4 regions of the Pseudoalteromonas sp. SR45-4 genome follow, and region 2 is predicted to be linked to each of the others. Evidence: predicted binding sites of a transcription regulator. Region 2 holds the regulator's gene; each other region holds the start of a gene.
What was found. Region 2 encodes sigma-54, which starts transcription at its own class of promoters, with help from an activator protein. Its sites were predicted from a motif close to GTTGGCACGNNNNTNGNNT; they were not measured.

Region 1 (6,132 bases), on a different contig from region 2:
TTTGTGCTTATATTTTTTGTATTTTTAATAATAGGTGTGTAACTCGCCCTTAGCTAAATGTTTTTAAGTATTTCTATGCAAACAACGACCAGTAACCAAAATACCCGCGCTTGATTTAGTCTATTAATAGTAATCGGCACGTCCTCAGCAATAGGGAGGCGTTCGGTACCAATACGCATTTTGTTAAAACGTTCGCCAAAATACACTGCAGGCCCGCCTAGTTGTACGCCTAATGATGCAGAGCAAGTGCTTAAAAGCCACCCGGTATTAGTTTGATAAAAGTGCCTGCCATAATGCTTTATATAATGCATGCTTAGCTTGCTCGCTTTACTGGCTGCAATAGTCAGTGCCAATAAGCGCATAGGAATAAATTCAATAATAAACAAGGTAATTTTAAGCGGCTTTAAAAAAGGGCTGTTGGGTTTAATGTTACTGCGCCATGCCTGCTCAATTAAAGTAAGTAATCGATAGGCAAGCGCTGCAATAGGGCCAAGTACTAAAAAAACAAATATCACCACAAAGTAATATCTTGCAGTACGTAATATTAGGCTCTCTATTAAGGCTTTAATTATGCCTGCACCAGAGAGTTTAGTAACATCTCGGGCTACTAATGGCTTTAATAGCTCACGGGCGGCAGATTTTTGATTTTGTTTGGTAAGCTTAGCAATACGTAGTGCTTTTTTATCAATAGCTTTACTCTCAAGGCATAAATATAAAATAAGCCCGGCGAGTAATTCAGGGTAAAATGCAAATTCCAGTAGTAATACAATAATAATAAGTACCACACTTAAAATAAGTGTACTGGCAAGGGCTGCGGCTAAATATTGATAGCTATTGGGTTCTGCTGCTTTATAAATACGCTTACCAATAGCGCTAAAAATAGCCGTTAAAGCGGTGTTAGGATGATACCAACTAACAAGTGGTAAAAAGCGCTCAGCAAGGAGCGCCATTATAAATACAATAAAGTCCAAGTGATTTTGAACCATATTGCTGAGCATTTACAGTGAAACTGCCGTTAGCTTTTCAAGTAACGCCACTACCATTTTAGATGAATTGATTGATGCTGTTTCTAGGTATTCTTCAAACGACTGCGGCGACTCTTTGCCGGCAATATCTGACATCGAGCGAATAACCACAAACGGTGTATTAAGTGTATGACAGGTTTGCGCAATTGATGCCCCTTCCATTTCTACTGCAAGCATTGTAGGAAAGTCGCTACGGGCTTTTTCAATACGTATTGGGTCACACATAAATATGTCGCCGGTACAAATTAAACCAACTAAGGTTTTTACGTCACTAATTTGCGCAATAGTTTGCTCTGCGGCAGCCACTAATTTAGGGTGTGCTGCAAAACCTGCTGGCATTTGTGGTACTTGACCTATTTCGTAACCAAAGGCAGTTACATCAACATCATGATGACGAACTTCTGACGAAATAACTACATCGCCCACATTTAATGACGGATCAAAGCCGCCGGCAGAGCCGGTGTTAATTACGCAATCAGGGGCGAAGTTGTCAATAAGTAATGTAGTTGCAATAGTTGATGCTACTTTACCAATACCAGATTGAACCAATGTTACTGTGTTACCTGCTAATTCACCGGTATAAAAAGTAAAACCAGCTTTAGTTAAAGTTTGTGGATTTTGCATTGCTTCGCGCAAAATTTTAACTTCTGGCTCCATTGCGCCAATAATACCAACATTCATAGTGTTAAGTTCCTGAGTTTGAATGCGCTGATTATACGTGAAGTTAGCGCTAAAAAACAAAAAAGCGAGCAGTTTTACTTTGCTCGCTTTTTATTATGTTATTTACGTTAAATTTCGGCTAGTGCTGTAGAGTGCGCTTTAGCTTGAGAGGGTGATAGCACCGCTGGTTTTTGAACTCGGGTACGAATAGGGCGAGCTGTTTGCGTAGCCGCAGGTTTGCCGAGTTTAAACATAATAGCGTCGCGTACTTCACTTGGGCGATAGCCTGATTTTACTTTCATACGAATATGCGGGATGCCAGCGGCCTCTAATGCGCCATTAACAAACCAGTCGCGTTGTGCTTTATGGCCATCTTTATTGGCATTGTTTACTAAGTCTACGGCTGCCACTATGGTCATTTTTTCTTTATCGACTAGCACAAAATCAAGCTGTTTATTTTTAGCTTTAGCCATTGCTGCACGCTTAGACTTTGCCGATAAACCTTGTTTGCAATCAATCACGTCGATTAGTTTTACACGACTAACAATTTTATACTGATCGCCCACTGCGCGTTCTAATAAATTTAAAAAAGCACTTTCTACTTGAGTAAATACATTTTGCTTGCGGGTAAAAGGATAAGGGTTTCCGCCATCATCGTTAAACTTTGACGCAACAACAGAGGCCCCAACAACTAATACTAAAATTGATAATAAAGCGAATTCCATACGGTAACTCCATAACAACAAATTGACACTGCTTAAGTAAAGCAATTAACGTGCCTAAATTAGTTAGTTAAGTAGTATGTTCCCGTATGGATATTGAACACTGCAAAATAAGAACTTAAGCTCTATAACCGCCAGCAACGCCTTTAACTGCAATAGCGAGTGCGTCGTGCGCATGCAGCGATTCGTAATGATTTATTTGTAACCAGTAATCACTGTATTGCTGTGTTTCTAGTAGCGCTTTAATTTTACGAGCAGCATCTTCACAAAACATTAAATTTTGACCATTTAGGCGGGCAAACTCTTGTTCATCTTCACGTTTCACTGCCGCTTGTACTGGCGTTTTTAATTCATCTTCAATCGTGTTAATTAAATTAACTACGTCAAATTGAGTAATATTACTGTCGAGCTTTACTTTTACATTAGCAATTGAGCGCTGCGAGTGTGGGGTGGCTACAATACCTTGCGTAGTACCTAGCCATTCTAGTGCTTCTTTTTGACAGAGGGTTTCTTGACTGAATTTTTCGGCAAATGCATTTTGTATCAGCTGACGCGCAAGTGCCGCTGAACATGGGCAAGTTGATGAATAGGTTACATCAACACTTAGCTCGTAATTAATAACACCTTGTTCAATTGTGCTGGTTAATATAACGGGGTAGCTTTTCCAGCCAGCCTTGCCGCTTAATAACGATTTACGGCGCAGTGGTAATTCAAACTTAAATTCTATAAGTGCTTTATCACTTAAGCCTTCGTGGCTACTAATAAAAAAATCGAGCGCTTGAGCCAATGTTTGAGGATTAACTTGCTGCTCAGTAGAGAGCGTGTCGAGCGCTAAAAATAAGCGCGACATATGAATGCCTTTTGCATCTTCTTTGTGTAAGTTTACAAAAGCACGGGCTTTAGCATTAACAGTAACTGGCGTTATGCCATGCGACTCAAAAATAAATGGCAGTTCAATTTCACCCATTCCCACCCAGTCTAATGTACCAGTTTGTAAGGCGGGAGCCGTGTTAGCTATATCGGGCATATTAGTTTGCATGGTGTGTTACTCGTTATTAGCAATAATAAAGCGCCGCATTTTACACTAAATAATTTATTGCTGGAATGATGAGTTGTAGCCAGCTAATGATTCAAACAATAAATATTAGAGTTTTTATCGCACAACATGAAAATAGCTGATAGAAAATGCTAAAATTAACCATAACATGCAATTTAAACCTTTTTGTAATTAAGCTAAGAGAAACACTGATATATGACCGATTCTTCTTTGAGCCCTTGGGCTCGAGTTCTTTCTAGTTTAATAACTCGGTTTGGTGAGTTTAAAACTGCAGCCATTTGCTATGCTTTGTTATTGGCAGTTTCGCTTGTTTTATCAAGTATGTTTTATTATGTTGCCGTTGGAGAAGTTAATCTTGTTGATATATTGGCAGTGGTATTTTTTACCTCTGTGGTATCGCCTCTGGTTATAAGCGTGCTAATAAATTCAATCAGGCAACTAGATGCCTCCTATGCATATTTAGACAGTGCGACAAAACAAGAAAAGCTACTCAATCAAACATTAAAAGATAATATAAATCGCTTAAATGTAGAAATTGATGAGCGTAAAATGGCGTTCCATGCCAAGCACCGGGCAATAGAAGAGCTAAGAAAAGAAATTGCTGAGCGTAAAAAAACACAACAAGAGCTTGCCCAGCAAAGTATGCTACAGCGCTCAATAGTAGACTCCTCCCCCGATTTATTTTATTACCGCGACAACAACGGTGTGTTTGCTGGCTGTAATAAAATGTTTGAAGAAGTAATGGGTAAAACCAGTGACGAATTTATCGGTAAGAGTGCTGAACAAATATTTCCTAATCAATTTTTATCTGAAGTTTTAAAAACCGATAAACAGGTAGAGCAAACTCATCAAGCATTAACTATAGATGTTCAATACGATGTGGGCGGCGAAACGCGTTGGTTTGAATTACGTAAATTGCCATTTATTAACGATAAAGGTGAGTACATAGGTTTACTTGCATTTGGCCGTGATATTACGAGTCGTAAAGAGGCTGCAGAAGCACTTGAAACAGCCTACAAAGATAAAGGTAAGTTTATTGCCACTTTGAGCCATGAGTTGCGTACACCACTTAATGGCATTGTTGGTTTAACACGTATGTTGCTTGATACAGAGCTTAATAAACAGCAGCGTAGTTGGTGTAATACGGTGTTTTCGAGTGCCGAAACACTAGGTAATATATTTAACGACATTATAGATTTAGACAAAATAGACAGAGAGCAGTTAGATATTGCAACTAATGCTATAAACGTATCTGACTTTATTAACGATGTGGTTAACTTTGCAGGCCTAATTGCTGAACAAAAAGATCTTTCTTTTGATATTAAACGCTTAGGCATGCTAGATATTTATGCGCAACTAGATCCAACCCGACTTCGCCAAGTTGTTTGGAACTTAATAAATAATGCGGTTAAATTTACTCATAAGGGCAGTGTAACCCTTACCTGTATTCGTGAAAATCGAGATGATGGCCCTTGGCTTACCATGAAAATATCAGACACCGGAGAAGGCATACCAGCCGAACAGCTCTCTCGTATTTTTGATATGTATTATAAAGCGCCAGATCTTAAAGGCACCAATGCTATTGGTTCTGGCATTGGCTTAGCAGTAACCAAAGCCTTAGTTGATGCAATGCAGGGGATTATTTCGGTTAATAGTACCGAAGGCGAGGGGAGCTGCTTTATAGTAGAAATACCGTTAATTTTATGTAGCGCACCCACTGAGAATAGTTATGTAGGACGCAGCTTAAATATACTGTTAGTAGAAGATGTGCCGTTAAATGCCGAAATTGCGACTAACTTACTTGAACAGCGTGGTCATGAAGTTATTTGGGCTGAGACCGGCGAAGATGCATTGTCTTTTGTAGAAACTGAAGACGATTTAGATTTGATCTTACTTGATATGCAGTTACCCGATATAAACGGTGATGAAGTAGCAAGGCAAATAAGAGCCGATAGCCATTTTGATAAATTACCTATTGTAGCGCTTACCGCAAATGTGCGCAGTGCAGAGCAAGAGCTAGAGGGGATTTTAATCCAAGGAGCGCTCGCTAAGCCTATCAATACGGTAAAACTAGATAAAATATTAGCTGATTTATTTGGTATAAAACAAACAAGAAGTAATGAGCCACAATTAAAAGTAAGTGCAGCAGCGCTTGCTGACATTAATGCACATTTACTTGATGTTGAAACTATAGAAGACTTTGTAAACTCAATGGGTTTGGTGGTGTTTAAACGCAGTAGTCAGTTATTTGAAAAACTCAATCCCCAGTATCAGCAAGAGTTACTTACCTCGTTAAACTCAGGCGACAGAGAAGAATATAAATCAGTTGCACATAAGCTTAAAGGTGCTGCGGGATCTGTAGGCTTAAATGATGTGCAATTACATGCAAAAGTAATGGAGTATGGTGCGCTGAATGAATCTGACGAGGTATTAAAGCAGTGGTTAGATGTTTTAGCAGACAAAATAAATGAAGGACAACATGCCCTTCATTTATTCTTACAGCAATTAGAGTAACTAATTAGCTGTCGATTTTACCAATGAAGCGATAACCTTCACCATGAATGGTGCTGATCAACTCAGTTGTTGAGTTGTCGCTTTCAAAGTGCTTACGAATACGACGAATTGTAACATCAACTGTTCTATCGTTTGCACGTAGCTCACGGCCAGT
Region 2 (6,132 bases):
TATTGCTAAAGTGCCTTCAAAAAAGCTGGCAACAAAAGCAGCTGCCAGAGCCGTTAATAAGTTAACACCTAGCCAAACAGAGCGTTTTTTTGAGCTTTTTAAAACCGGTGCAAAGGTATCTTCTTCATCATCAAGACCCGCTAAACCTAATAAGTGATGCTCTGCGTCTTCACGAATTACATCAACAATGTCATCGATAGTAACACGGCCAAGTAGCTGGGCGTTGTCGTCAACTACTGGGGCTGATATCCAGTTATGACGTTCAAATAACTGCGCCACTTCGCTTTCATCCATCGAAATAGGAATAGACTCACAGTCTTCATCCATCAGGTCGTGAACAATTTTTTCGGGCGAATTGGTTAGTAAGGTACTTAACGATAAAGCGCCTAAAAAACAGTTATGCTTATCGACAACGTAAAGGTCGTCGGTACCCTCAGGGAGTTCGCCGCGCAGACGAATGTAACGCAGTACCACATCTAGGGTTACATCAGGGCGAATGGTTACTGTATCTGTGTTCATCAGCGCGCCAGCAGAGCGTTCCTGATAGGAGAGTGCTTGCGTAGCACGTTCTCTATCTTGAATGTCCATGGCGCTAACCACGTCTTTATAAACCGTGTCAGGCAGGCTTCGCAGTACTTCACCTAAGTCATCGTGGCCCATGTCTTCAGTGGCAGCAGCAATGTGCTTAGGTTCCATTTGGGCAATAATGCCTAAACGTACATCTTCAGAGAGTTCTTCAAGGACATCACCTTGTACATCTGGATCAACTAATTGCCAGAGCAGGCGACGAACTTTATGTGGTGATGATTCTAGTAAAAGTGCGGTATCACAAGGAGCTGTTTTTGCCAGCATGCGCCTAACTTGAACAAACTGGCCACTATTGAGTGACTTGGTCACTTGTTGTAATTGTTGTAGTGGATAGTCTTGTTCGAAAGTTTCGGGCATTGGCGTCCTTAATTTATTTTTATAACGTTAGGGAAGAAGTTAGTCATTAACTTCGTTCAGTTTATCTTACTTTTTTTAGCCAAACTAGCTTAAGGTTTCACTAACCCTATATTTTAGCTCGTTTACTTGGTTTAAATAAAGTGCCTACTATTCTTGTTCGTTAAAGCGCTGCGCTATTAATTGGCCAACGGCATGTAAAGCATGCTCTGCATCGGGTCCTTCGCACACTACTTTTACTTCTTTACCTTGGCTGCTTTCTAGTAACATTAAAGCCAGTACGCTATCGCCAGCGGCTTCTTTTTCATCTTGAAATAAGGTAATAGATGCGTCAAATTGTACCGCTAATTGTGCTAATACGGTAGCAGCTCTAGCATGCAGGCCTAGCTTGTTTTTTATTAAAAATGTATTTTCTAAGCGCATAAGATACTCTACTTAAGCTGAACAGATGATTATTTAAATTGAATTATTTTTCTTGCTCGCGATGGCGAATTTTTACATTAGGGTGAGACATAGCAAAGCTTTCACCAATTGTTTGCGCTAAATAAACTGAGCGGTGCTGACCACCAGTACAACCAATAGCAATGGTTAAATAACTGCGATTATTACGCTCTAGGTGTGGTAACCACGTTTGTACAAAGGTTTGAATTTGCCAAGTGAATTTTTGCACAATACTATGACTAGCTAAATAATCTTTTACAGGTTGATCTAATCCAGTTAAAGGCTTGAGCTCCGGTTCCCAGTGTGGGTTTGGTAAAAAACGCGCATCAAAAACATAATCAGCACCTTTGGGAATACCATGCTTAAAGCCAAACGACTCAAAGGTAATGATAAGCTGTTTGTCTTTTTTACCGAGTATGGTTTCACGCATAGATTCAGCAAGTTGATGCACACTTAAATCGGTTGTATCAATGACATGATCAGCCTGCGTTACGAGTACATCGAGTAATTCTTTTTCTTTTTGTATTGCTAAATCTAGCGGTAGCGAATCAATCGAAAGCGGGTGCAAACGACGTGTTTCTGAATAACGGCGGATTAATGTTTGATCGTCGCTATCTAAATAAAATAACGTTGGTTTAGCAAAGTCGGGCAAGTACTCAAGAATATCGTTAAACTGCTGCTGGTCTTTAGGCAGGTTACGCACGTCTATACTAACGGCTATTTTATCGTAGTTATCAGAGACACTGCGCACTAATGAAGGCAGCAAATTTACCGGAATATTATCTACACAATAGTAACCTAAATCTTCTACAACACGTAAAGCAACTGACTTACCAGAACCTGATCGGCCACTTATAATAATTAATTCCATTTACCACCCCTTTATTAGTAACTAGGATTGATTCAAAATAACTTGGTATAACGCTTCATCAGACTTTGCCGCACGCAATTGCTTACAAAACTCTTTATCGTTTAGTTTATCAGCTATTGTGGCTAGTGTTTTCAAGTGCTGCTGGTTATCGCCATCGGGCACTATAAGCGCAACAAAAATATCAACTGGACGATTATCAATTGCATCAAAATTAATAGCGGTTTCGCTTATTAAAATTAAGGCAAGAGGCTCTTGTGCCCCGCTCATACGGCCATGTGGAATTGCTATTCCTCGGCCAATACCGGTACTACCTAACTTTTCTCTTGCCAATAAAGCAGTGAGAATATCTTGCTGAGGTAAATACGGCATTTTTTTATGCGCGAGTTCACTGATGAATTCTAAAATTCTTTTTTTACTATTAAAAAGGACCACAGCTTTGCTGCAGTCCTGGCATATAAGTGAGCTTAATTTCATAGTGTTAGTGTCGAGCAAACTTCTCTTTGTGTTTAATTACTTGACGATCGAGTTTGTCAATCAACGAGTCAATGGCAGCGTACATATCTTGGTGTTCGGTCGATGCAAATAGCTCAGCGCCACTTACAAAAATTGTTGCTTCAGCTTTTTGACTTAATTTTTCTACATCGAGAATAACATGCACATTAGTTATGTGATCTGAGTGTCTTTGCAGCTTTGCAAATTTATTATTTACATAGTCTCTTAATGAGTCTGTAATGTCTACATGACGACCAGTTAAGTTTAGTTGCATCAGCATTTTCCTCTTTGTTGTACGTCTTAAATCAAGCTTTTACGTTGATTCGACGGGGGAATAGCCAGAGATTCGCGATATTTTGCAATTGTCCGTCTAGCTACTTTAATTCCTTGCTCAGCCAATATATCTGCAATCTTGCTATCACTCAATGGTTTGGCTAAGTTTTCTGCAGCTATCAACTTTTTAATCAAGGCACGTATGGCAGTTGATGAACATTCGCCACCATTTTCGGTGCTTACATGGCTTGAAAAAAAGTACTTAAGCTCAAAAATGCCACGTGGAGTGTGCATATATTTTTGCGTAGTGACCCGTGAAATAGTCGACTCGTGCATTTCAACTATTTCGGCAACATCGTTTAAAACCATAGGTTTCATGGCTTCTGGGCCATGTTCAAAAAACGCTTGTTGCTGCTTAACAATACAATTAGTTACTTTCAGGAGGGTTTCGTTTCTACTTTCTAGGCTTTTAATAAACCATTTAGCTTCTTGTAAGTGCGAGCGAATAAATTGGCTGTCACCGCTGGATTTTACTGTACGAGACATAGCCGCATATTGGCTGTTAACACGTATTTTTGGCATGCTATCTGGGTTTAGCTCTACCACCCAGCGGCCTTTTATTTTTTTAACAGACACGTCAGGTATAACGTATTCAGACTCTTCTCTGACAATAGTATCCGCAGGCTTAGGATTAAGCGTATGAATAAGTGTCATTATTTCTTTAAGCTCTTCTTCTTTGAGCTTAGTTTTTTTCATTAACGTACGATAGTCGCGAGCAGCGAGTAAATCGATATGATCAGTTAACACCATTTTTGTTTCGTTAATATAAGGGGTGTCTTTATCAAATTGATTTAATTGAATGCATAAGCATTCTTGCAAGCTGCGAGCTGCAATACCAACAGGATCAAATAATTGAATGCGCTTTAGCACTGCTTCTATTTCATCTAGTTCTACTTCGTGTTCGTCGTCAGTTTCTTGGTTAAAGCTTGCTAAAAGGTCTTCGCAACTGAGGGTTAAAATACCAGAGTCATCTACGGCTTCAACGATAGCTATGGCAATAGCTTCGTCGGTAGGGCTAAAAGGGGTGAGCTGTAATTGCCACATTAAGTATTCATGCAGGGTTTCGGTTGATGCACCTTGATAAATAGATTCATCTTCAGGCATTGGCCCTGATGAAGAGGCAGGCGCTGCGCTCATATATTCATCCCATGATACATCCATGGCCATGTCGTCGCTTATGGTGTCTTTATTTAGTGCTTCGCCGCTATCTTGCTCATACTCGCTTGGGGTGTCGTCAGCAGAGGCGCTAACAGTAATGTCATCTGCTTTTTGCTCGTTTTTACCTGCTGATTCTTCCGTGTAATCTTGTTCATCAACTTCAAGTAATGGGTTGCTATCAAGTGCTTCTTGTATTTCTTGCTGGAGATCCAAGGTACTAAGCTGCAATAAGCGAATAGCCTGTTGCAGTTGCGGAGTCATTGTAAGTTGCTGGCCCATGCGCAGCTGTAATGATTGCCTCATTTATCTCTAACAATCCTTATAAATTGATATGATTAATCTTAGCAGATGCTTATAGTAATAACATAAATATTACAGTTTGAACTGCTCGCCTAAATAAACATCACGTACTGTTTTATCGTTTAATACAAATTCAGGAGTACCAGATGCAATTAGCTCCCCATGAGAAACAATGTAGGCTTTTTCACAAACATCAAGGGTTTCCCTTACATTGTGGTCGGTAATTAGTACGCCAATACCACGATTTTTAAGGTGTTCTATAATTTTTTTAATATCGAGTACTGAAATAGGATCCACGCCAGCAAAGGGCTCATCAAGCAATATAAATTTAGGATCTGCAGCTAAAGCACGTGCTATTTCTACGCGGCGACGTTCACCACCAGATAGCGCCATACCTAAGCTGTCGCGAATATGTTGCAGGCTAAATTCGTCCAATAAACTATTTAGGGTTTCTTCCCTGGCTTGTTTATTTAGTTGCTTACGCGTTTCTAAAATAGCCATTAAATTTTGATACACAGTGAGCTTTCTAAAAATAGAAGATTCTTGTGGTAAATAACCAATACCTAAACGAGCACGGCTGTGCATAGGAAGTAAGGTAATATCGTTATCATCAATTAATATTTTACCTTTGTCGCTAGGAACTAAGCCTACAATCATGTAAAAGGTAGTGGTTTTACCTGCGCCATTTGGGCCAAGTAAACCAACAATGCTGCCAGCTTTTACTTCAAGTCCTACATTTTTAACAACTTCACGGCCTTTATAGCTTTTTGCTAATAGCTCTGCTTTTAATGTACTCATGGCTGACCTTTATTGAGTTTTTGTTCTTTTTTTACGTCTATAGGCACTAAAATAGTGTGTACCCGATCAGTTGAGTTTTCATCTTTTTCAGCACTTATAAGCTGTTGCTCTATATCGTAGGTGATGCTTTTAGCCGTAATTTTTTGCCCAGCTTGAGAAATGTTTGCATCTCCTACCAGGGTTAAAAAACGTTTCGCTACATCGTAACGTACTTCGTTAGCGCTGGCGCTCATGACAGTACCATCTGCTTGCTTTTCTTCAAAATATGCAGGACTGCCCGTGGCAATTAATAGTTGTTTATTATCGCCAAGTTCGTCGCGCTTATGTACTTCTAAACGATCGGCGGTGATACGACGATTGCCGTGAATTATCTCGACATTTTTTTCAAAAATACCAACGTTTTCTTTTAGTTGACCTTCTTGTCGGTCAGCACTAATAGAAATTTGATTAGCTAATGGGGAAGTACTTTGCTCTGCCGCATTACTATTAAATACAAGTATAAGCGATGGAATAATAAGTATTTTTGCAAGGTTATTGGTCATAATATAGTGTTCGCGTATGGTTAATTAGTTTTATCACCTCGGTTGTTAAATTGGCTTCAAGGCCTTTACCGGTGATCTTTAAATTCGGTCCAGTTATAATAACGGGCTGTTCGCTGCGCATAGTGAGTAGCATTATATCTACTTGAATATTGTCGGCGGTAATTTTGTCTATCATTGCGCCATCAATTAAGTTTTGGGCAGTTACATTACCCTCTAAAATTAATTGTCTTTCATCGTAAAGTGTTGCTTCATCAG
Region 3 (6,132 bases), on a different contig from region 2:
TGGTATAGAAACACCAAACGTAAGTAACACTTTTAATCCATTGTCTATTGCAGCTGGTGGCGGTGGTAATGCGGGGCTTTCTGATTTATTAACCAATGGCGCTACCTTCCCAGCGCCTGTTGAAATTAACTGGCGTGATGAAACCGGTACAGCTAATAAAATACCTACTCAATACGCAAGTCGCTTTGAAGTAAAAGCACTTGAGCAAGACGGTGCAACGGTTGGCCGCTTAGCGGGTATTGATATTGGCGCCGACGGTAAAGTTGTGGCTTCGTACAGTAATGGCGACTCAACATTTTTAGGCCAAGTGGCTATGGTGCGTTTTTCAAACTCACAAGGTTTACAACAAGTGGGCAGCACAGGTTGGAAAGCGAGTATAGCGTCAGGCGAGCCTATTGCCGGTGAACCAGGCTCTGGCACCTTAGGTAATATCAACTCATCAGCGCTTGAGCAGTCAAACGTAAACTTAACTAACGAACTAGTTGATTTAATTAGCGCACAGCGTAATTTCCAAGCAAACTCGCGAGCGCTGGAAGTTAACTCAACGATTCAGCAAAGTATTCTACAAATTAGATAAAGCACAATTTATTAATTTGAATATTCAAGGCTGCTTAATTGCAGCCTTTTTTGTTTATAAGATCAGGTTTGAGGCGTTAGGTATCAGGTTTTAGGCAGAAATTTAAAGAGCAGGTTTGAGGCGTCAGGTATCAACCTAGAACCTAGCCCCTAGAACCTCATCCCTATAATTTCTGCAGCTACCGGCGGTATACCACATTGCTTGGCGGTGCAGTTTTACTGCTGTATTTAACAATGGCGCATATATTGCATTTGTTCTTACAGAGATTTTTAAATGAGTCGATGTTATGGATAAAATGGTCTACATTGCCGCGTCTGGCGCTAAGCAAAGCTTAATGGGGCTTGCCCTTAAAGCCAATAATTTGGCGAACGCAAATACCACAGGTTTTAAAGCTGACTTTGCCCAAGCTCGATCTATGCAAGCGTTTGGTGAAGGTTTGCCATCGCGGGTGTTTTCTATGGAAGAGCGCCCAGGTTCAAACATGACATCGGGCGGCATACAGCAAACCGGTCGCGAGCTCGACATTGCCATGAGCGATAACGCCTGGCTGAGTGTACAAGACGCCTCCGGCAACGAAGCTTATACAAAAGTAGGTACGCTAAACATTACCGCCGAAGGCATGTTAGTCACCAGCGGTGGTCGTCAAGTAATTGGCGAAGGCGGCCCTATTATTTTGCCAGTCCCGATTGAAAAAATAGAATTTAGTAAAGACGGTGCCATACAAGTACGCCCACAAGGCGCGCCGGCTAACTTTTTAGAAGAGGTTGATCGTTTAAAAGTGGTTGAGGCAAATAACTCAACACTTGAAAAAGGTAACGATGGTTTATTTAGACCAAAACCAAATCAAACGGTTGAAACTTCAGCTAACGTACAAGTGATAAGCGGCGCATTAGAAATGTCGAACGTTAATCCGGTACACGAAATGGTCGATATGATCAGCCATCAACGCCAATTTGAATTACAAGTAAAGCTAATGAAAACAGCAGAAGAAATAGATCAATCGCAAGATCAGCTGTTGCGCATAGTTTAACTTTAAAATGAGGACACGATTATGAATCCAGCATTGTGGATCAGTAAAACAGGGCTTGACGCCCAACAAACCGACATTTCGGTTATTTCAAATAACTTAGCCAACGCCAGTACAGTTGGTTATAAAAAAAGCCGCGCCGTTTTTGAAGATTTACTATACCAAAACATTAATCAGCCAGGCGGTCGCTCATCGCAAGATACCGAAATGCCATCAGGTTTAATGCTAGGTGCTGGTGCCAAAGTGGTAGCTAACCAAAAAAACTTTTCGCAAGGTAATATGCTAACCACTGAAAACTCACTAGATTGGATGATTTCTGGTTCAGGCTTTTTTGAAGTACTGCAGCCAGATGGCAATATTGCTTATTCGCGCAACGGGCAATTTACCACCGATGGCGACGGGCGAGTTGTAACCTCGGGTGCCGGTTATGTAGTTCAGCCTGAAATGAACGTACCCGACGACGCGCAATCAATCACTGTATCGCAAGACGGTGAAGTGTCTGTACGTGTTGCAGGGCAGGCCGACAACGTGGTTATTGGACAAATTACCATTAGTGACTTTATTAATCCGTCGGGCCTTGAGCCTATAGGGCAAAACCTTTACACCGAAACTGCGGTAAGTGGCGCGCCGGTACAGGGTAACCCAGGGGTTGATGGGCTAGGCACTATTATTCAAGGCTCACTAGAAACGTCAAACGTAAACGTAACCGAAGAGTTGGTAAACCTAATAGAAACCCAGCGTGTTTACGAAATGAACTCAAAAGTAATTTCGGCAGTTGATGAAATGATGAGCTACATCAATCAGCAATTATAATATTTTAGAGGTTATTATGCGCAATATTATATTATTTGCAGCGGGTACTTTATTGTTAAGTGGCTGTGTGTCTACACAAAATAGTGACGTAGTACAAGACGACCCTTACTACGCACCCATGTACCCAGAACCCAATGTTGAACCGGCAGTTGCTAATGGCTCACTGTTTAATACGTATTTATCGAACGACTTATACGCCGATAAAAAAGCACTGCGTACCGGCGATATAATTACAGTTAAATTGCAAGAATCTACGCAAGCCTCTAAAGCGGCAAAAACAGAAACCGATAAGCAGTCAGACGCAAAACTTGACCCCGTTATTGGTTTAGGCGGATTACCGGTAAATATTGGCGGCGACAGTATTCAATTTGGTATTGGCAGCGACGCGTCATTTAAAGGCGACTCAAAATCAAATCAGTCAAATAGTTTAGCCGGTGATATATCGGTAAACGTAATGCGTGTTTTACCTAATGGTAATTTAGTTATTCGCGGCGAAAAATGGCTAACGTTAAACTCGGGCGAAGAATTTATTCGTTTAGAGGGATTAGTAAGGCCAGAAGATGTAACTGCAGACAATACCGTACAGTCAAATAGAATTGCTAATGCACGAATTCAATATTCGGGCAAAGGGCAAACTCAAGAAGCGCAAAGTGCCGGTTGGCTAACACGCTTTTTTAGTAGCTCACTTTTTCCTTTTTAGAGGACATTCATCATGAATGTATTTAAAGTTTTTTGTTTAATGGTGTTACTTGGCTGGCAACTTCCTGCCATGGCCGAGCGCATTAAAGATGTGTCTATGGTTGAGGGCGTACGCTCAAACCAATTAGTAGGCTATGGCCTAGTTGTTGGCTTACCTGGTACGGGCGAGCAAAGCCGATTTACCGAGCAAAGCTTTAAAGGCATGTTAAACAGCTTTGGCATTACGCTACCGGCAAGCTTAAAACCAAAAATTAAAAACGTGGCTGCGGTTGCAGTGCATGCTGAGCTACCGCCTTTTAGAAAGCCCGGGCAAACTATAGATATTACCGTATCATCTATTGGTAGTGCAGGTAGTTTACGCGGTGGTACTTTACTACAAACCTTTTTAAAAGGGGTCGACGGCAACGTATACGCTATTGGTCAAGGTAGTTTAATTGTAGGTGGTTTAGGCGCAGAAGGGCTTGATGGCAGTAAAGTCGTTATAAACACGCCAACAGTGGGGCGTATTCCAAATGGCGCAACCGTTGAACGCGCAGTTAAAAGCCCATTTATGCAAAACGACTATATTACTTTTAACTTAAATCGCCCAGACTTTACTACCGCCAAGCGATTAGAGAAAACCATAAACGATTTAGTAGGCCCAAATAGCGCCCAAGCACTCGATGCAGCGTCTATTAGAGTGATTGCCCCAAGAGACGCCTCGCAGCGCGTGTCTTATTTATCAACGCTCGAAAACCTAGAGTTTACCCCAGCAGATACAGCGGCAAAAATTATCGTTAACTCGCGTACCGGTACTATTGTTATTGGTAAAAATGTAAAACTACAACCAGCTGCTATTACTCATGGTGGCTTAACAGTAACGATTGCAGAGCAGCTAAACGTATCGCAGCCTAATGCTTTTAGCGATGGCGATACCGTTGTTACCCAGCAAAGTATTATAGATATAAAACAAGACGACTCACGGGCATTTGTATTTAACCCCGGAGTGAGCCTAGATGACCTAGTACGCGCTATAAACGAAGTAGGCGCCGCACCTGGCGATTTAATGGCAATACTAGAAGCCCTAAAAGAAGCTGGCGCAATAAACGGCCAGCTAGTTGTAATTTAAAACAACGTAATGCTATCGGTGGTCAGTTTTAAAAGCTGGTAACCGATGGCATCTTGCTTAACACCCTTTCATCTGGCTCAATTTTTGCATTGCTTTATACATTATTCATTATTGTGTCAAAAAGCTGATGGAAACAAATCACCTCGATAAGCAAAACTTTTTTGATTTAGGTAACTTAAACGCTTTGCGTAAAGACGCCCTAAACAGTGGCGACGCGTCTAGTGATGCCTCAAAAGCGGCTCTCAAAAAAGCAGCGGCACAATTTGAAGCCATATTTACGCAAATGTTGCTTAAAAGTATGCGCAAAGCCAGCGAAGCCTTCGAAGACAAAGAAAGCCCATTAAATTCAAGTAGCGTAAAGTTTTTTGAAGAAATGCACGATCAGCAACTCTCATCAGAGCTCTCGTCTAATGGTTCATTAGGGCTTGCCGACTTAATAGTGCAGCAACTCTCTCCTACGGCAAAAAATTACACCCCAGCTTCAGTACTCAGAACCAGTAACGATCTTTTAAGCGATCAGCGTGCTGGCATAGAGTTGCCGCAGCAACAGCGTAAAAAAGCCGTAACCGAGCCTGTAGATAAAAGCACTATGAATACCGAAAAGCCAGAAGTAGCTAAGCCAAACTTTGAAACGGCCGAAGAGTTTGTAAGTTCGGTATGGGAGCATGCTAAAACAGCGGCTAAAAAAATTGGTTTAAACCCAGCCGTTATGGTGGCTCAAGCAGCACTTGAAACTGGTTGGGGTAAGCATATTATTAATAAAAGCGACGGTAACAGCTCAAATAACTTATTTAATATTAAGTCAGATAAAAGCTGGCAGGGCGAAAAAGCCAACAAAGTAACCTTAGAGTTTGAACAAGGTGCTGCAGTTAAAAAACAAGCCAGTTTTAGAGCTTACGACTCAATAAAAGACAGCGTAAACGACTTTGTTGATTTTTTAACTCAAAACCCACGCTATCAACAAGCATTACAAAATACCGGCAAACCGGCAGCGTTTTTAGACTCATTACAACAAGCCGGTTATGCAACAGACCCAAATTATGCGGATAAAATAAAGCGCGTACTTAACAGTAGCGAGCTAAAAAATATTGCAACAAACGTGATCCGCCAAGGAGTAAAGTAACATGTCGTTTAATTTATTAAACATTGCTAATTCAGGAATAAGAGCAAACACTGATCTGTTGCAAACAACCAGTAAAAATATTAACAATGTAAATACCGTCGGCTATGTGCGCGAGCGTACAGAGCATGGCACCATGATCGACAATCAAGTTGGCAAAGGTAATACCTACAGGTTACTTAATGAGTTTGCACAAAAACAATTAAACAGAGACACCTCAAATAAAACGTTTTTTGATCAGTTTGTAAGTGAAGCAAACCGGGTCGATACGTTATTTTCGCAAGAAGCGAATAGCTTATCGACCGGTATTAATTCGCTATTTAATAACGTGCAAGAAGCGCTTAATCAGCCATCGTCAACGGTTGCACGTTCGTTAGTAATGACTAACGCCGACAGCTTAATAAGCCAAATGGATAGATTGTCGGGAATAGTGCTGGATCAAAAAAATGTTGTAAATGAGCAGCTCGAAATATTCTCCGATGAAGCCAACACCTTAATTCAAAAAATAGGATCGTTAAACCAACAAATAGCAGGTGTTAATGGTACTAACAACGCATCTGCTGCAAGCGGCACATATAACGAGCGCGATAAAGCGATTCGCGATTTATCAGAGTTAATCGACATTGAAACGCTTGACGGCCCCAATGGTGAAAAACTTGTTTTTATGGGCAGCGGTGAAGCGGTTGTAATGCAAAATGGCTCGTTTAACTTATTTTCGATGCGCGGCGACCCCGATCCAAACTTTAAAGAGCTGCGCTTAGATGTAAATGGCGGCAAAGCTGTGCCGC
Region 4 (6,132 bases), on a different contig from region 2:
TCACGCGGAAATTTAGCTAATAGTGTAAATTCATCGATCATTGTTTGGTTAAATTGCATATATTTTCACCTATTTATTGTTCTGTGTTTTACTAAATATAAATATACCCAAATCAAGAAAGCGCCTTTTTTATAAGCAGCTGTCTAATGTTAAGGTGCTATAAAATACCCAATTACGCATTTTTATGGTGTTTGTGTATACCTTACCCTAGCATGTTTTTTAGCTTAGTGTATTATTTTTAAACCCTCGACAATTTGAGACTAAAATGCGCCATTTATTAATCTTATGTTTTTATATTAGCTGCTTAAGCTATTCGCTACTCAGCCATGCTAATACAATTAAAACCCACTCTGTTATCGATGCTAATCAGTTTGTAAATACCGACACAAGTTGTTGGTACGACAATAAACGCTACAGCGAAGGAGCGTTAATACAAATACACTCATTTACGCTTATTTGCGGGGCTAAATTTGTACAACATAACAACAGTCAACTAATTTGGCTTAAACTCGATAAACAAGGCAATGCAATTTACCCTACTAAGCCCACTACAATTACAGTGAATTAGCCTCTACGAGTGAATTAAGTTACACTATGCGCAGTTTAAATAAGTAGTGTAGCTATGGATAATCAACCTAAAAACCCTTTACATGGGGTAACGTTAGAACAAATACTTGTTGAGTTAGAGCAACGACTTGGCTGGAGAACTTTGGGTGAACAGGTTAAAATTAAATGCTTTACTGATGCACCAAGCATTAAATCGAGCTTAAAATTTTTGCGTAAAACCCCATGGGCACGAGATAAAGTAGAAGCGCTTTATATTCATACCATAAATAACAAGCCAATTCGTAGACCCAAAAGTGCACCAAGGCCCACTTCCGATAGAGCACCTGATACATCGGGCTTTGTTTGGCCTTCGATGAAAAAATAAATAATAAAACGGCGTGTAATAACGCCGTTTTATAGCCGTGTATTATTTATCTAGCTGTTCTTTGCAAATAACGTTTAATGATCCAGGTGAGATTGTAATAACTAATTTGTTAGAAGTTTTCACCTCTCCATCTACTACGTATTTAATCTCTTGCTCTGCACTTACTTCCACTCTTTTAGCATTTGTATGATGCGAATTAATAGCTAAATGTGTTTGTGTAATGCTGCTAAACATCAGCTCGGCAATACTCAGTACTGTAGTGCCATTTTCTTTATTGGGTATTAACCAATTCACATCAAGAAGCCCGTCACTATGATCAGGCTGCCCGCCACCTTGAGCTAGCAAAGTAGTAAAGGGTGCGGCATTAGCAACAATAAAACTATTGGTACTTACTTGCGTTGGTTCGTTATCATCAAGCTTTATTGTTAATACTTGTGCTTTTTGTTCACCAAAAGCTTGTAAAAAACCATTTAAATAGGCCAGTTGCCCAGATTTGTTTTTAGCTTCACGGTCGGCTTTTTCAATCATGGAGTGTTCAAAGCCAATTCCTGCCAGTAGTAACATTAGCTCGTCGTTACAATAAGCTGTGTCGATTAAACTTGTTTGCCCATCAATAATTAAATCACAGGCTTGTTCAACAGGGATAAATTTTGATTTTATGCCCATTAACACATGCGCTAATGCGTTAGCCGTGCCTAGCGGAATAATACCCAACCTGCATTTAGTGTGCACTAATACACTGGCCACTTCTGTCACTGTGCCGTCACCACCACAAGCAATAATAATATCTGGCTGCTCTTTTATTGCCTGTTTAGCAAGCGCTACGCCGTTAACTTCTTTTGAGGTTGTTAATACGGTTAAGTCGTAATAAGCCGATAAACTAGCAATAATTAGGTGTTGTTTGTCTTGCCACATTTTTGTGCCCGACACTGGATTTGCAATCAAAAATGCTTTGTTTTTAATTACTAACTCACCTTTTTTATGGCGCTTAGCTAAGTGATGTAATTGGCGTTTATTAAGATTAGCTGTCTCGCGAGTTTCTTTTATTTGTGCCAGTATTTGATGCACATCGGCATCTTTATTTTGGCTAAGCAAGTAGGCCGCCATTACAAACACAGAGCGCCCGCGCCCTAAAGCACAATGCACCACCACACGGCGATCTTTTTGTACATGATGATGGATCCAATTAATTGCTTGGTTTAACTGCGAATGCGTAGGAACGCTATGATCGAGTACCGGAATGTTTAAATAATTAATGTTTTCTTGCGTAGAGCTCCACTCTAAACCGTCAAACTCGCACGTTACATCGAGTATTGCGGTAATACCGTTTTCTTTTAGTGTATCTATGTCAGAGGGAAATAATCGACATGCCAAAAACAAATGTTCATTAATCTTTTGAATAGGCGGCACTTTATCGTGCTTACGAGCCCACGCATTGTATAATTGTGCGCCAAATAAAAAAGGAATAAACGCCCAGCGAATATAAAAAGGGATAACGCCGTTTTCTCGTTTTCTAAACACTTTTGCTATATCGAATATATAAGCGCCCCCCACTAAAAGTACTGACAATGCACTCCAATAAAATACAATCGAAAAGTAAATTGAGTTAACTTCCCAGCCAATAAATATGAGTATAAATGCCAATAGTAAGTAACTAATTGCAGCCCACATATGTTCTCCTTTTATAATATATGCTCGTTGTTGTTATATTTATTAATCATGCCTTAATATTGTAAAAGCAAATTTCACGCCAGCATTTACTTACTCCTCGTTAGTTATATTATTGATAATTAACATTTTAATTTTTATTTATTAAGCCTTTTTTAGTCCACTTATAAAACGTTGCTGTTTTTACACTATAGTAGGCTAATTGTTCACACTGGTATAAAGTAACAGCAATACACTTTGTTTACTTGTATTGGGCTGGATTGTAGAAGCATTTATAAAAACTTGCCATAACGCACCCTATCAAACACATACCCTAATAGCCGCTGGGTAGAGCTAGGTATTGCCCTGTCAGTACTTTTTGCTGCACTTAATAATGTGTGGCCACTGATATTGCGCTTAGGCTGGGTAACATTTGCATTTGGTTTATTGCACGGCATGGGGTTTGCCAGTGTATTGGGTGAGTTGGGGCTGTCGAGCGATTATCAGCTATTGAGTATTGTAGCATTTAACTTAGGGGTAGAAATTGGTCAGCTCAGTATTTTACTCATAGCATTGCCGGTGTTAATCAGCATAAGAGGCTATCAGTGGTATAAGAAATGGTTAATGCCGGTGGGTTCATTTGCTATAGCACTGATTGCATTACAATGGTCAATCGAGCGGTTTTAACCTGTAACCGCCCTAATACCAATTTGAGCACTTTTTATAGTGCTTTTTACAGTACTTTTTACAGTACTTTTTACAGTACTTCGTCATGCACTTCAAAAGGCATGAGTAGCGTTTTCATCGCTGGGCGAAGTGCTATTAATACTGTTTCTTCGGTGAGTTCTGGGTAGAGCATTTTTCGAAGAAATAAGCCCGCCATCATCGAAAAAATAACATTAATACGGCTATCGAGTTCTTGCTCTGAGTGTGATTTTAACAAGCTTCTATCGCTAATTAATAACTGTCTCATTCTATCGCGCGCTTGGGTATCAGCCTCGTGTAGTAACGTAGCCACTTTATTGTTTCTGGCCGCTTCTGCCATCATGTCTAAATCGATTACACACGCCCCGGTATCCATATGCCTTTGCACTCCTTTGTGCAAACTGCCTAAAAGTATTGTGAGGATATCGCCAGGCTGCTCTTCAAATTCTTGAAATATAGAAAACATTTCTTGCATATCTTGCTCAATAATACTCTCTATTATTGCTTCTTTACTTTCAAAGTAGTTATAGATATGGCCGGCACTCATACCCGCAGTTCTTGCAATTTCAGCCATGCCTGCCCCATGATAGCCTTTGCGACGAAAGCAGTCTGCTGCAGCATCTAGTACTTGTGTGCGCCGTGCTTCGACTAATGCAGGATCTGCATGTCTTTTACTTTTATGGGTCACTTACAACTCCACTATTTAACCTGTCTATCATAAAAACCAATTGCATCTAAATATTTAGTTACAGCAAATAAAGCGCTGTTAAATTAGAAGTATTATAAATTTAACATTCTAGTGATGGCCTATAGCAAAAGCTATAGACCATATAGACTACTTAATCTTGCACCGCTGGTGAGGTAATTTGCCAGCCGCCGCCAACTGCTTTGTATAAGTTAATTTTACTGGCAAGTAATGCCTGCTTACCCGTAATTAACTGCTGTTGGGCACTGTACCAAGTTCTTTGCGAATCAAGAACTTGCAAGTAACTGTCGGCACCTTTGTCGTAACGCGCTTGCGAAATATCAAAGGTTGCTTGACGGCTTTGCACTAACTGCTCAAGTGCGCTTAGCTGGGCGTTATAACCTTCTCTATCTGCAAGTACGTCAGCAACTTCACGAAACGCTTGCTGAATTTTTTGCTGATAGGTGGTAAGCGCTATTTGTTGCGCCGCTTTAGCAACATCTAAATTAGCTTGGTTACGGCCCATATTAAAAATAGGCAAATTAATAGTAGGTACAAAACTCCACGTACCCGAGCCACCATCAAATAAACCACTTAAGTCGCTTGATGCAGTACCCGCATTAGCGGTTAAACTAATACTTGGGTAAAACGCAGCACGCGCAATACCAATATTTGCATTAGCCGCTAACAACTGATGCTCAACCGCTTTAATATCAGGGCGTTGCGTGAGTAAATCAGACGGTAAACCAACTGGTACTTCTGGTAAGTCGAGTAAATGATTAAGTGACGCATTTGGCAGTAAATCACTGGCAACGCTATTACCTACTAGTAAATCAAGCGCATTTTTATCGCGTTTTAATAAACGCTTATACTTTGCTATATCAACTTTAGCTGTAGCAACCGTACTTTTAAGTTGCTCTAGGGTAATTGCTGATGCAGCACCTAAATCAAAACTTTGTTGAGTAAGTGATAGCGACGACTGTTGCGACGTTAGGGTTTCCTCGGCCAGTGCTAATAGCTGCTGGTCGGTTGCATAGTTAAGCCAGGCATTAGCAAGCTCAGCAATAAGCGACACTTGCATACTGTATTGGCTCAGCTGCGTAGAGTATAAGGTTTGCAGTGCTTGCGCTGACTGATTGCGCACCTTGCCCCATATATCAAGCTCATACGAGGTAATACCTACGGTAGCACTGTACTGCGAATTAATACGCGGCTCACCAGTACTCGATAAATCACCCGGCAAGCGCTGACGCGATCCAGAGCCATTTATATCAAGCGATGGAAATAATGCCGAGTCTTCTATTTGATATAAGCCACGCACGCGCTGCACATTTAATGCAGCAATTTGTAAGTCTTTATTATGCTCAAGGCTCTGTGCAATTAACGCTTGCAGTTTTTCATCGTTAAAAAACTGTTGCCAATTTAGCTGCATAGCTTGCGCTTGCTCTGCACCCGATGCATACGCATCAGGCACAGGTAAAGCTATTTCTTGTTGCTCTGGGGCAAGTTGGCACCCCGTTAATACAGCTAAAGTAAGTGCGTTTAAACCTAATGTTTTTAAGTTCATTATTCGCTCTCCTTCGTTGCTACTGCCGATTTACTTGAGAATGTTTTACGTACTAAAACAAAAAACAAAGGCACAAATAACACCACTAAGGTAGAGGCAGCTAATGTACCACCAATAATAGAGATACCCAGCGCATTTTGTGCACCCGACCCTGCGCTCGACGCAATAGCCAAAGGTACAACACCACAAATAAAGGCCAGCGAGGTCATTAATACTGGGCGTAAACGCAGTTTAACAGCAGCTATTGCAGCATCCACTAAGCTCAGGCCTTCTTCCATTTTATGAATAGCAAATTCAACTATTAATATAGCGTTTTTAGAAGCCAAACCTATGGTGGTTAACAAGCCTACTTGTAAGTAAATATCGTTTGATAAGTTACCAATTAATGCCGCCATAATCGCACCAAATATACCCAGTGGCACAATAATCATTACAGCAAATGGTACTGACCAACTTTCGTATAACGCAGCTAAACATAAAAATACAAACAACAGCGACAAGCCATACAGTAAAGGCGCTTGCCCACCACTTGAGCGTTCTTGATAAGATATACCCGACCACTCAGAAGCAATACCGTTTGGCAATTGCTTAACTAAA

Region 1: the regulator sigma-54 is predicted to act here: its motif matches at 2,450-2,468, upstream of H5058_RS05075 (DUF2726 domain-containing protein).
Region 3: the regulator sigma-54 is predicted to act here: its motif matches at 4,296-4,314, upstream of flgJ (flagellar assembly peptidoglycan hydrolase FlgJ).
Region 4: the regulator sigma-54 is predicted to act here: its motif matches at 2,668-2,686, upstream of H5058_RS10235 (diacylglycerol kinase family protein).

What each region holds. Positions count from the first base shown of each region.
Region 1 covers NZ_JACJDO010000007.1:44,239-50,370, forward strand. The annotation lists gene H5058_RS05065 (cobalamin biosynthesis protein) at 54-998, opposite strand; gene mtnN (5'-methylthioadenosine/S-adenosylhomocysteine nucleosidase) at 999-1,706, opposite strand; gene H5058_RS05075 (DUF2726 domain-containing protein) at 1,814-2,410, opposite strand; gene folE2 (GTP cyclohydrolase FolE2) at 2,526-3,446, opposite strand; gene arcB (aerobic respiration two-component sensor histidine kinase ArcB) at 3,660-5,978, shown strand; gene arcA (two-component system response regulator ArcA) at 5,983-6,132, opposite strand, start outside.
Region 2 covers NZ_JACJDO010000001.1:95,193-101,324, reverse strand. The annotation lists gene mgtE (magnesium transporter) at 1-945, opposite strand, end outside; gene H5058_RS00490 (HPr family phosphocarrier protein) at 1,093-1,365, opposite strand; gene rapZ (RNase adapter RapZ) at 1,409-2,254, opposite strand; gene ptsN (PTS IIA-like nitrogen regulatory protein PtsN) at 2,276-2,728, opposite strand; gene hpf (ribosome hibernation promoting factor) at 2,733-3,020, opposite strand; gene H5058_RS00470 (RNA polymerase factor sigma-54) at 3,047-4,540, opposite strand; gene lptB (LPS export ABC transporter ATP-binding protein) at 4,610-5,335, opposite strand; gene lptA (lipopolysaccharide transport periplasmic protein LptA) at 5,332-5,877, opposite strand; gene lptC (LPS export ABC transporter periplasmic protein LptC) at 5,867-6,132, opposite strand, start outside.
Region 3 covers NZ_JACJDO010000003.1:48,679-54,810, forward strand. The annotation lists gene flgE (flagellar hook protein FlgE) at 1-577, shown strand, start outside; gene H5058_RS02335 (flagellar basal body rod protein FlgF) at 864-1,607, shown strand; gene flgG (flagellar basal-body rod protein FlgG) at 1,629-2,417, shown strand; gene flgH (flagellar basal body L-ring protein FlgH) at 2,434-3,117, shown strand; gene H5058_RS02350 (flagellar basal body P-ring protein FlgI) at 3,130-4,224, shown strand; gene flgJ (flagellar assembly peptidoglycan hydrolase FlgJ) at 4,352-5,347, shown strand; gene H5058_RS02360 (FlgK family flagellar hook-associated protein) at 5,349-6,132, shown strand, end outside.
Region 4 covers NZ_JACJDO010000020.1:46,010-52,141, forward strand. The annotation lists gene H5058_RS10220 (TIGR02647 family protein) at 1-59, opposite strand, end outside; gene H5058_RS10225 (YnjH family protein) at 266-568, shown strand; gene H5058_RS10230 (VF530 family DNA-binding protein) at 623-931, shown strand; gene H5058_RS10235 (diacylglycerol kinase family protein) at 974-2,602, opposite strand; partial or broken gene H5058_RS10240 (HupE/UreJ family protein) at 2,912-3,265, shown strand; gene H5058_RS10245 (TetR/AcrR family transcriptional regulator) at 3,336-3,971, opposite strand; gene H5058_RS10250 (efflux transporter outer membrane subunit) at 4,123-5,535, opposite strand; gene H5058_RS10255 (efflux RND transporter permease subunit) at 5,535-6,132, opposite strand, start outside.